Regions from separate parts of the Trichocoleus sp. DQ-U1 genome, predicted to be linked through region 1. Evidence: predicted binding sites of a transcription regulator. Region 1 holds the regulator's gene; the other holds the start of a gene.
What was found. Region 1 encodes NtcA, which controls nitrogen genes in cyanobacteria. Its sites were predicted from a motif close to TTTGTANNNNNNNNTACAAA; they were not measured.
Positions count from the first base shown of each region.

Region 2: NDI34_RS01460 (ChaB family protein) is a predicted target of NtcA. The motif match lies at 2,533-2,552, and genes of this name have one in related genera.

Region 1 covers NZ_JAMPKB010000019.1:30,765-34,979, reverse strand. Annotated here, with positions in the region: gene NDI34_RS10460 (pre-16S rRNA-processing nuclease YqgF) at 1-102, opposite strand, end outside; gene NDI34_RS10455 (DUF3084 domain-containing protein) at 177-1,778, opposite strand; gene ntcA (global nitrogen regulator NtcA) at 2,026-2,697, opposite strand; gene fabI (enoyl-ACP reductase FabI) at 3,077-3,853, shown strand; gene hisB (imidazoleglycerol-phosphate dehydratase HisB) at 4,007-4,215, shown strand, end outside.
Region 2 covers NZ_JAMPKB010000002.1:108,155-112,369, forward strand. Annotated here, with positions in the region: gene NDI34_RS01450 (NAD(P)/FAD-dependent oxidoreductase) at 1-1,207, opposite strand, end outside; gene rd (rubredoxin) at 1,259-1,423, opposite strand; gene NDI34_RS01460 (ChaB family protein) at 1,644-2,435, opposite strand; gene NDI34_RS01465 (hypothetical protein) at 2,584-2,775, opposite strand; gene NDI34_RS01470 (SRPBCC family protein) at 3,194-3,781, shown strand; gene NDI34_RS01475 (pentapeptide repeat-containing protein) at 3,850-4,215, opposite strand, start outside.

The sequences.
Region 1 (4,215 bases):
CGCTGCTTCTGCTGGTACAACCTGGTGGTAATGCAGAGAATTGTCTTTCCCCACTACGGCTAAACCACACTTATCGCGCCCTGGATCGAACCCTAAAATCATCTGAATTGGCTAATCGCTAATTTACAAATGGTTAATTGCCATTAGTCATCATCTCATCACTAATGACTAATAAATTACATCCTGACCACAACTTCTCCGTCTTCAACCGCCTCCAAATTTAATTTCATGGGTCCGGCAATATAGGCGTCCTCAGCCACGACCGCTTTCAGAGAAATCGGCTTATTGTGCTTTTTCAACTGCTCGATAAACCGAATCAAGCTAACAATTCGATTATCGCCAACCTGAACTGTATCGCCCAAAATCCCCGCGCGAGTAGCTCGGAACTGGGATGCTCCAAGCAGCAGGTCAATCCGCTGCCGAATTTGTTGGTCGGTCATGTTTGAAGGATCGGCAGATGTCGTTGCTACGACTTCACCAGTGCGGAATACAACTTGATTGGGTGCGGCGTCTGCAAAGACTTGTACCTGCTTTTCTCCCTGGACATAGTTACCAGCCGAAAAAACTCGGACTACATAGTTTCGACCATCCTGAATCTGGTTGATCAGTTGCTCTACCTGTGCCTCTGTAATTTGCACGACCCGTTCGTTCGCCACCTTGTTGAGACCGGGTTGGGTCGCTTTAATCGCTGTCCGATTCGCTTCCCGTAACAGCTGCTCAATGACCTGTCGGGCTGCGGCTGGCTCGACAATACGAAAAACGCCAGCCGCCAGAACCTGACCGCGCAGCAGTGCCAGACTACCCTGACGCAAAGTTTGATAAGACTGGTAATACTGTTCTAAGGTTGCCACTTCCTGCTCTAGGGAAGCTTGTTGTTTTTCGAGTTCTTTAAGGCGATTTTCTCGCTGGGCAATCACCTCATCTCGTTGAGAAATTTTGTTATCAAGTAGAGATAAGGCTTTGTCTCGCTGGGCAATTTGCTCATCGCGATCGCTCAGGCTCTTCCGAAAGGTAGCAAGTTTCTCATCAAGTTCCACAAGGGCTTGATCCCGCTTGAGAATTTGCTCATCGCGTTGGCTAATTGCTCGGTCTTGCTGGGCAATTTTTTGGTCGCGCTGAGTCACTTTCGCTTTGAATTCAGTAATTTCAGCTCTGACTTGATTTCGCTGCTGGAGCAATTCTTGGCGTTCTGCTTGAAGTTGTTGGATTTCGGAACGTAGCGTCTTGGCTTGCCCTGAGACAGATGTAAGCTGTTTTTGGGTTTGCTGAAAGCTGCTGGCAACCCGGGTCAGTTCGCTTTGAGTCTGATTTAGTTGCGCCTCCGTCTGGCCTTGTTTAGCCAGCGCGGCTGCCAAAGATCGATTAATCGCATCTAAGCGCTGCTGGGCGACAGATTGCTGGGTGCGAGCCTGAGCGAGTTCCTTCTCTACTTGCTCTTTTTGGGCGGCGGTTTTAGCAAGTTCGCTTTCGGTCTTCCGTTTCTGCTCGTTTGCTTTGGCAATATCCTTACTTGCTGTTTTGAGTTTTTTCTGGACTTCTTGAAGTCTAAAAACTCCAATCCGCAATTGTTCGCTGGTCGCGAAGATGATTGTTAGTGTTGAGGCAGAAATCGTTAGTCCCGTTAGAATCGTTACTAAAACAGCTGTTTTGCGGGGACGCAGATTGAACAACGACAGGCGTGCTTTTCCCACGCGCGTGCCAATGCGATCGCCCACCGTTGCGATGACGCTTCCCAACACTAAAATAGACAAAATCAGGAAGAGCGCACTGTCGGTCATTGTCTGCTACAGTCATTCCAGTTACAGCCTATCGCATCGCAGGCTAGAGAAAGGGTTAACAGGAATTAAAGATCGAAGGTGAAATCGGAAAGGTTAAAGGTTGGAAGGTTGAAAACTATCCGCTTAAAACCTGACACCTTTTAACTCAACTCCCGACTAAATGTTAAAACTGGATAACCTGCTCGCGCTACCATGCCGTTTTAACCAACAACCTAACCTACAACCTGACGAGAGCCTCTAGCTGTTTTCAAGTAAACTGCTGACTCAGTGTAACTGGGTTGTGTACCGTAATTTTTTTCTTGTGGATAGAAATCATTTTTTCCTCCCGCAAATCTCCCAGTAAGCGGGTGACAGTTACCCTGGTGGAGCCGATTGCTTCTGCGATCGCTTGATGAGAAAGCTTCAGATCGATCGTAATTCCATTGGCGGTAGGAACGCCAAAATCACGGCACAGAATCAATAGAAAACTCACCAAGCGGGATCCCATATCTCGGTGAGCTAATGTCTCAATCATCATTTCTGTTTGCAAAATGCGCGAAGAAAGCCCTCGCAGCATCAACATCGATAGCTCCGGATTATCCTTGAGCGATTGCTCTACCTGATCGATCGGTGCCGAAAGCAGCTCCACTGGCGTAAATGCTACAGCGTGATAAAACCGATCCGAACGATGCCCTGTAATTAAGGACAGTACTCCAAAAACGCTGTTTTCTCGCAGCAGCGCCACGGTAATTTCTTCCCCAGCTTCATACACGCGAGACAGCTTTACTGCACCTTTGAGCAAAAAGTATACCCGTTCAGCCGGGTCTCCTGGGAAAAAGATCGTCTTGCCCCGCTCAAAAGTTTCCACCACGGGTGGAAACGCCCCACCTCCCAGTTGACGGAACACAGCTGCTAGCGGTCTATCTTGCGTCACTGCCACTTCCTTTTTCCTAAATGCTGCCCTACAGACTTCTGCAACTTTCTGTCGGAGGAACTTTAACCATAGCAAAACAACTATGAGAGTTTTCTGACATTAGACACAGATAAACTGACTTCCAAGCGGTTTTTGTGCTATTTGATACAAAATTTTAAAGTAGTTTCCCCGGCTACCTTCTTTAGTTCTCTCCCTGCTCAAGGCAAGTAAGATTATGACGGAAAATGTTGATATCTTGACAGTATCTGCGCTATCGGGTGGGATGCATGGTGAGTAAGGAGGCACGCTCCTTACCCGTACTAGACAGCCTCGCTCCGGGCGATCGCGATCTTGAATACTCCCCTAAATCGGATATCCTCTAATATTGCCTTCAAAATCGACATTTATGCTAGATTTAACCGGAAAAAACGCCCTTGTCACCGGCATTGCCAACAATCGATCGATCGCCTGGGGGATTGCTCAGCAACTGCACCAAGCGGGTGCGAATCTAGGAGTGACTTACCTGCCAGACGACCGAGGCCGCTTTGAAAAAAAAGTGGCAGAGTTGGTAGAACCCCTCAACCCCAGCTTATTTTTACCCTGCGATGTCCAGAATGAGACCCAAATTCAGTCTACATTTGACGCCATCCGCGATAAGTGGGGCAAGCTAGACATCCTGATCCATTGTCTTGCTTTTGCGAACAAGGAAGATTTATCAGGTGATTTTAGTACCACTACCCGTGCTGGCTTCACCCAAGCTCTAGAAATTAGTACCTATTCGCTGGTACAACTTGCTGGGTCAGCAAAACCACTGATGACAGAAGGTGGCAGCATTGTCACGCTGACTTATCTAGGCGGCGTTAAGGTGATCCCCAACTACAACGTAATGGGAATTGCCAAGTCTGGATTGGAAATGAGTGTCCGTTACCTGGCATCTGAATTAGGTCCACAGAATATTCGCGTGAATGCAATTTCGGCAGGTCCTATCCGCACTTTGGCATCGTCGGCGGTAGGTGGCATTCTGGATATGATCCATCACGTTGAGGAAGTAGCACCGCTGCGACGCACTGTAACTCAGAAAGAAGTGGGAAATGCGGCTGCTTTCTTGTGTAGCGATTTGGCAAGTGGCATTACAGGTCAGGTGCTATATGTCGATGCGGGATACGAGATTATGGGGATGTAAAAAGAATCAAACATTAAAAATTAAAAATTAAAAAGCAAAGATTCTGCTAATTTTTAATTTTTAATTTTGCATTTTTAAGGCTTTCGCGTCTCCCAAATGCTCAGTAACGTAGGATAATAAACTTAACTTTATTTTCTTGAGTGAGCATCTGCGATGCAGGCACGCGATCGCCAATTTCCACCTTCTCCAAGCATTGAACAGCTTTTGTCTCCTCGCATGGCAAGGGTTCCCCGCAAGACGGGCGAAACGGATGTTATCGTCACCGTCAAATTAGACGGGAATGGCACTTGCAATGCCAAAACCGGCATTCCGTTTTTAGACCATATGCTGCATCAAATCGCCTCTCACAGCCTGATTGATTT
Region 2 (4,215 bases), on a different contig from region 1:
TCTGAAAGTTAAAGCCACCCGTGACGCCGTCAATATCGAGGATTTCTCCGGCAAAGTACAGCCCCGGACAGATGCGGCTTTCCATTGTCTTAAAGTTCACTTCCTTTAAGTTGACGCCGCCACAGGTAACGAATTCTTCCTTAAAGACACCCTTCCCCTGAATTTGGTACTTACCCTCGGAAAGTTCTTGAATTAGCTGATTGAGAACTTTATTAGATAATTCCGCCCAACGCTGTTCCCCACTAATCCCCACAGCAGCAATTAAACTCTGCCAGAGGCGTCGAGGTAAGGGCAGCGGACAATTGGTAGAAATGGCGCGTTGGGGCAATTGGGACTTGACCGCCAAAAGCATTTCCCGCAGCTTTTCCGGGTTGTACTGGGGTAGCCAATTAATTTGCAACGTCGTTCGATAATTGCAATCGTGCAGCATTCTAGCCGCCCAAGCCGACAGTTTCAAGGCAGCAGGGCCACTCAAACCCCAGTGGGTAATCAGTAATGGTCCGATTTGTTCTAACTGAGTTTTACCGACACCTAAACGCAGCCGCGCACTTTCCACGCTGACTCCGGCTAAATCTTGCAACCGGGGGTCGGAAATCGTAAAGGTGAATAGAGAGGGAACGGGTGGTTCAATCGTGTGTCCTAAAGTTTTTGCCCAGCGGTAGCCTTGGGGATTGCTGCCGGTAGCGAGGAGAATGCGATCGCACTTGAAGATCTCTCCTGACTTCAACTGGATCTCAAAGCCGGTGTCGAGTGGTTGATTCAATGAAGTCACTTGCCGGAAAATCTTATCAACAGGTGTTCCCCTGCGAATCTGCACTCCAGATGCCCTTGCTGCCTCAAACAGACAATCCACAATAGTTTCGGAACTATCTGTAATTGGAAACATCCGTCCATCCGGTTCAGTTTTCAATTGGACGCCGCGATCGCTAAACCAAACGACTGTATCTTTAGCTTGGAAACGACTAAAAGCCCCCCGAAGTGCTTTCCCGCCTCTGGGGTAATATTGCACTAAACCAGCCGGGTCAAAGCAAGCATGAGTAACATTGCATCGCCCGCCGCCAGAAATCCGAACTTTAGATAAGGGTTGTCGTCCTGCTTCTAACAAAATTACTTGCGCCTGGGGATAAGTTTCGGCACAGGTAATTGCACCAAAAAACCCCGCTGCCCCACCGCCAATCACTACTACTTTTAAAGGTTGCACAATCAAGCTATTGCCGATTTTACGGAATATTTTCCGTACAGATGCGATATCATCTCCCTACCCGTCGTATGGTTCAAAATCCCCTTTTGTGGCTCCACACGTAGGACATACCCAGTCTTCCGGGATATCTTCAAATGCCGTACCCGGTTGGATACCGCTATCTGGGTCGCCTTGTTGTGGGTCGTAGATGTAGTTGCAAACTGTACATATATACTTCTTCATTATCGCTCCTTAACATTTGCCTCTACATAATACTAAAAGCCGACGTAATCGAAATTACATCGGCTTTTGCAGAACCCATTGTTCATCTTCGAGAAACTTAAGTTTTGAGCCAAGGACTATCGCTGAATGGCACTCGCCTTAAGCCGAATCAAAAGTTTTGAAACCCACGCCAGCAGGTTAATTCTCTTGTAGTGTAGACGCACTTTCAACCGCCCAGTTGCTAGAGCTTTGCTTTAGCCTTCGACCAAAAGCCGTGTTCATCTTGTTCAAATTGTTCAGAAACAACATCCCAGGCATGATGTTCGGCTTTGGATTCATCGCCAGAGTCTTCTAGCGCTTTGTTGTAATTGGCGATAAATGTCCTTTGAGCATCCTCTGAGAGGTGAGAACGAACTTCCGGGGACAAATCGCTAGGACTTTCCAGTTTCCCAGCGCGTTTGCGGGGTAATGTGGTTTCGCTGGTATGCACTTCTTCGCCACCAGCACTTTCTAGCAGCAGCTGAATTTCACCGGATTGATTAGCAGAGACTTCTACAACTACCAGAAAATCTCCGGTTTCGACGCGAGTTTGATAAATGGCAGCTTTGTCTTCTGGCATTCCCAAAGCGACCAAAGCAGAGACTAAACCAGCGCCCGCTGCACCCGCTAAAGCACCACTTGCTGCACCCAGCAACGCCGCACCAATGGGTCCTGCCGCGACGACTGAACCCACAAAAGGAATGAACAGCACTCCCACACCAGTCAGCAAGCCAAGGGCTGAACCAAACAAGGAACCAAAGATGCCGCCGCTTCTCAGCCCGCCTAAAATCACATCTTTTTTGGTGATGAATCCAGCAATGCGAGTTTCGGAATGAAAGTTTTTGCCGATTACTGAAATATCGTCGCGGGAAATCCCCCGATCGAGCAAGCGGTGAATCACTTTCTCAATTTGTTCGCGCTCTTTGAAAACGGCTGAGATACTGCGTTCTACTGTGGAAACACTTGGCTGTGTAGTTGGGTTTGTCGCGGTCATTCACTTCTCCTGAAATTTGTTTTTTAATTCTTGTTAATTTCTCTTGGAGAATAGCGAACATGACAATTCCAGCGAATCGCCCCGAAGGTTGATATTAAATGTATTTAAAGATACTAAATGACTTAACAAACTTTGAAAAAGAAAGCAATTATCGGCGAGTGCGCTGAACGCCGTAAGTAATCCCACTCGCAATTGAAAGCAAAATTAATATCCAGATAACGCCGCCAGGGATGAACGTGAGAATTCCAAATCCTCGCAACAGATACACCGCAATTGTCAGCCCTACAACACTGGCAAAAATAGAAGAAATCAGGGTTTCAGGGTTAGGAGTTTGGCTCACAGACTCGACCAAATAAATGGTTAAAACAGAATATTGCCATCGGCTACGTCCGCCCAAGCTGCAAATGCCGCCGAGGATACCAGCAACCAAGGTAAAGAGAACTAACGCCCAGATGACGTAGTCAGGAAGCTGCTTCAGAACGCCCGATCCTTTCAGCACCACGATAATCGCTGTAATCACTAAAGCAATGCCAGCGATACAACAAAATTGCGGTGCCTGGGTTGGGAGAGCAACTCACGTTCCTTGGCTCCTGACATGCTTGAGGAATTATGGTCATCATTGTTACATACTGAGTTGCTGAAACAGCGATGTAGGATCAAATTAGGAGATTAGCCAACATACCTTGCCTTCCACGTCCGAGACAACCTGTGTTAGCTTGACATCGAATTACTATTGATTGAGGAGTAGCTGAGTCAGTATGAGTATACTTTTTCCGTCGGACTCGATGGATGCCGCCTCAGACTTGTCGCTGAGCAAGAGATACTCAACGGCGCTTTTGCAAGGTGAGATTTTGATAGAAACGCAATTGCGTTCTACGTGGGGGGGTGCTGTTACTGCCCAAATGTATTTGCCAATCGAGCGATCGCGCGTTTGGCAACAAGTGACAGACTATCCCCGTTGGGTGCAATATTTCCCAGATGTTACTCACTCTGAGGTACTGCACTCCAACGTCTCCTCGCCTGTTGGCTTACCGGAAGGGACGAGTTCCAAGAGTGTTTACCAAGTTGCCACGAAAACTTTCCTGTTTCTCAGTCTTCAGGTTGAGGCTTACCTGAGGGTATCTGAGATCGTGCAGCAGGAAATTCATTTTCGCTTGGAAAAAGGTACTTTTACCGATTTCTGTGCTGACTTAAGTTTGCAAGATTACGAGAATGGTACTTTGCTCACCTATACAGTAAAAGCAACGCCCAATATCCCAGTGCCGTCAATTTTCATCGAACAGGCAATGCAGCTAGAACTGCCTGTGAATATGCGAACTATGCGCCAGGTGATGTGCGGCAGTTAAAAGAGGCGATCGCGTTTAATTCCAAATGCACCTGGATGATCGGGGATAACGATACCAGGCAGAATCCTTCATCGGATATCTGTCTGGTATAAATTAGCACTGTTTAAGTCAGCCCCAAGCAAGTTGGCATTTTTCAGCTTGGCACCTGTCAAGTTTGCAAATCTCAAAGTCGCTTTTTGCAGGTCAGCACCTTCTAAGTTGGCATCCGTTAAGCGCGTAAATCTTAGGATGGCATTTTGTAAGTTAGCGTTTCTGAGCTGGGCGCGATCTAAGTCCGCTACGTATAAGTTAGCACCAGCCAGATTGGCTCCGGTTAGGTTGGCTTTCCTTAAGTTAGCCCGTTGCAGGTTCGCTTCTCTCAAGTCGGCACCGCTTAAATCAGCACCGGAAAGGTCGCACCCTACGCATTCTTTCGTTTCCAGCAATCGTTTGAC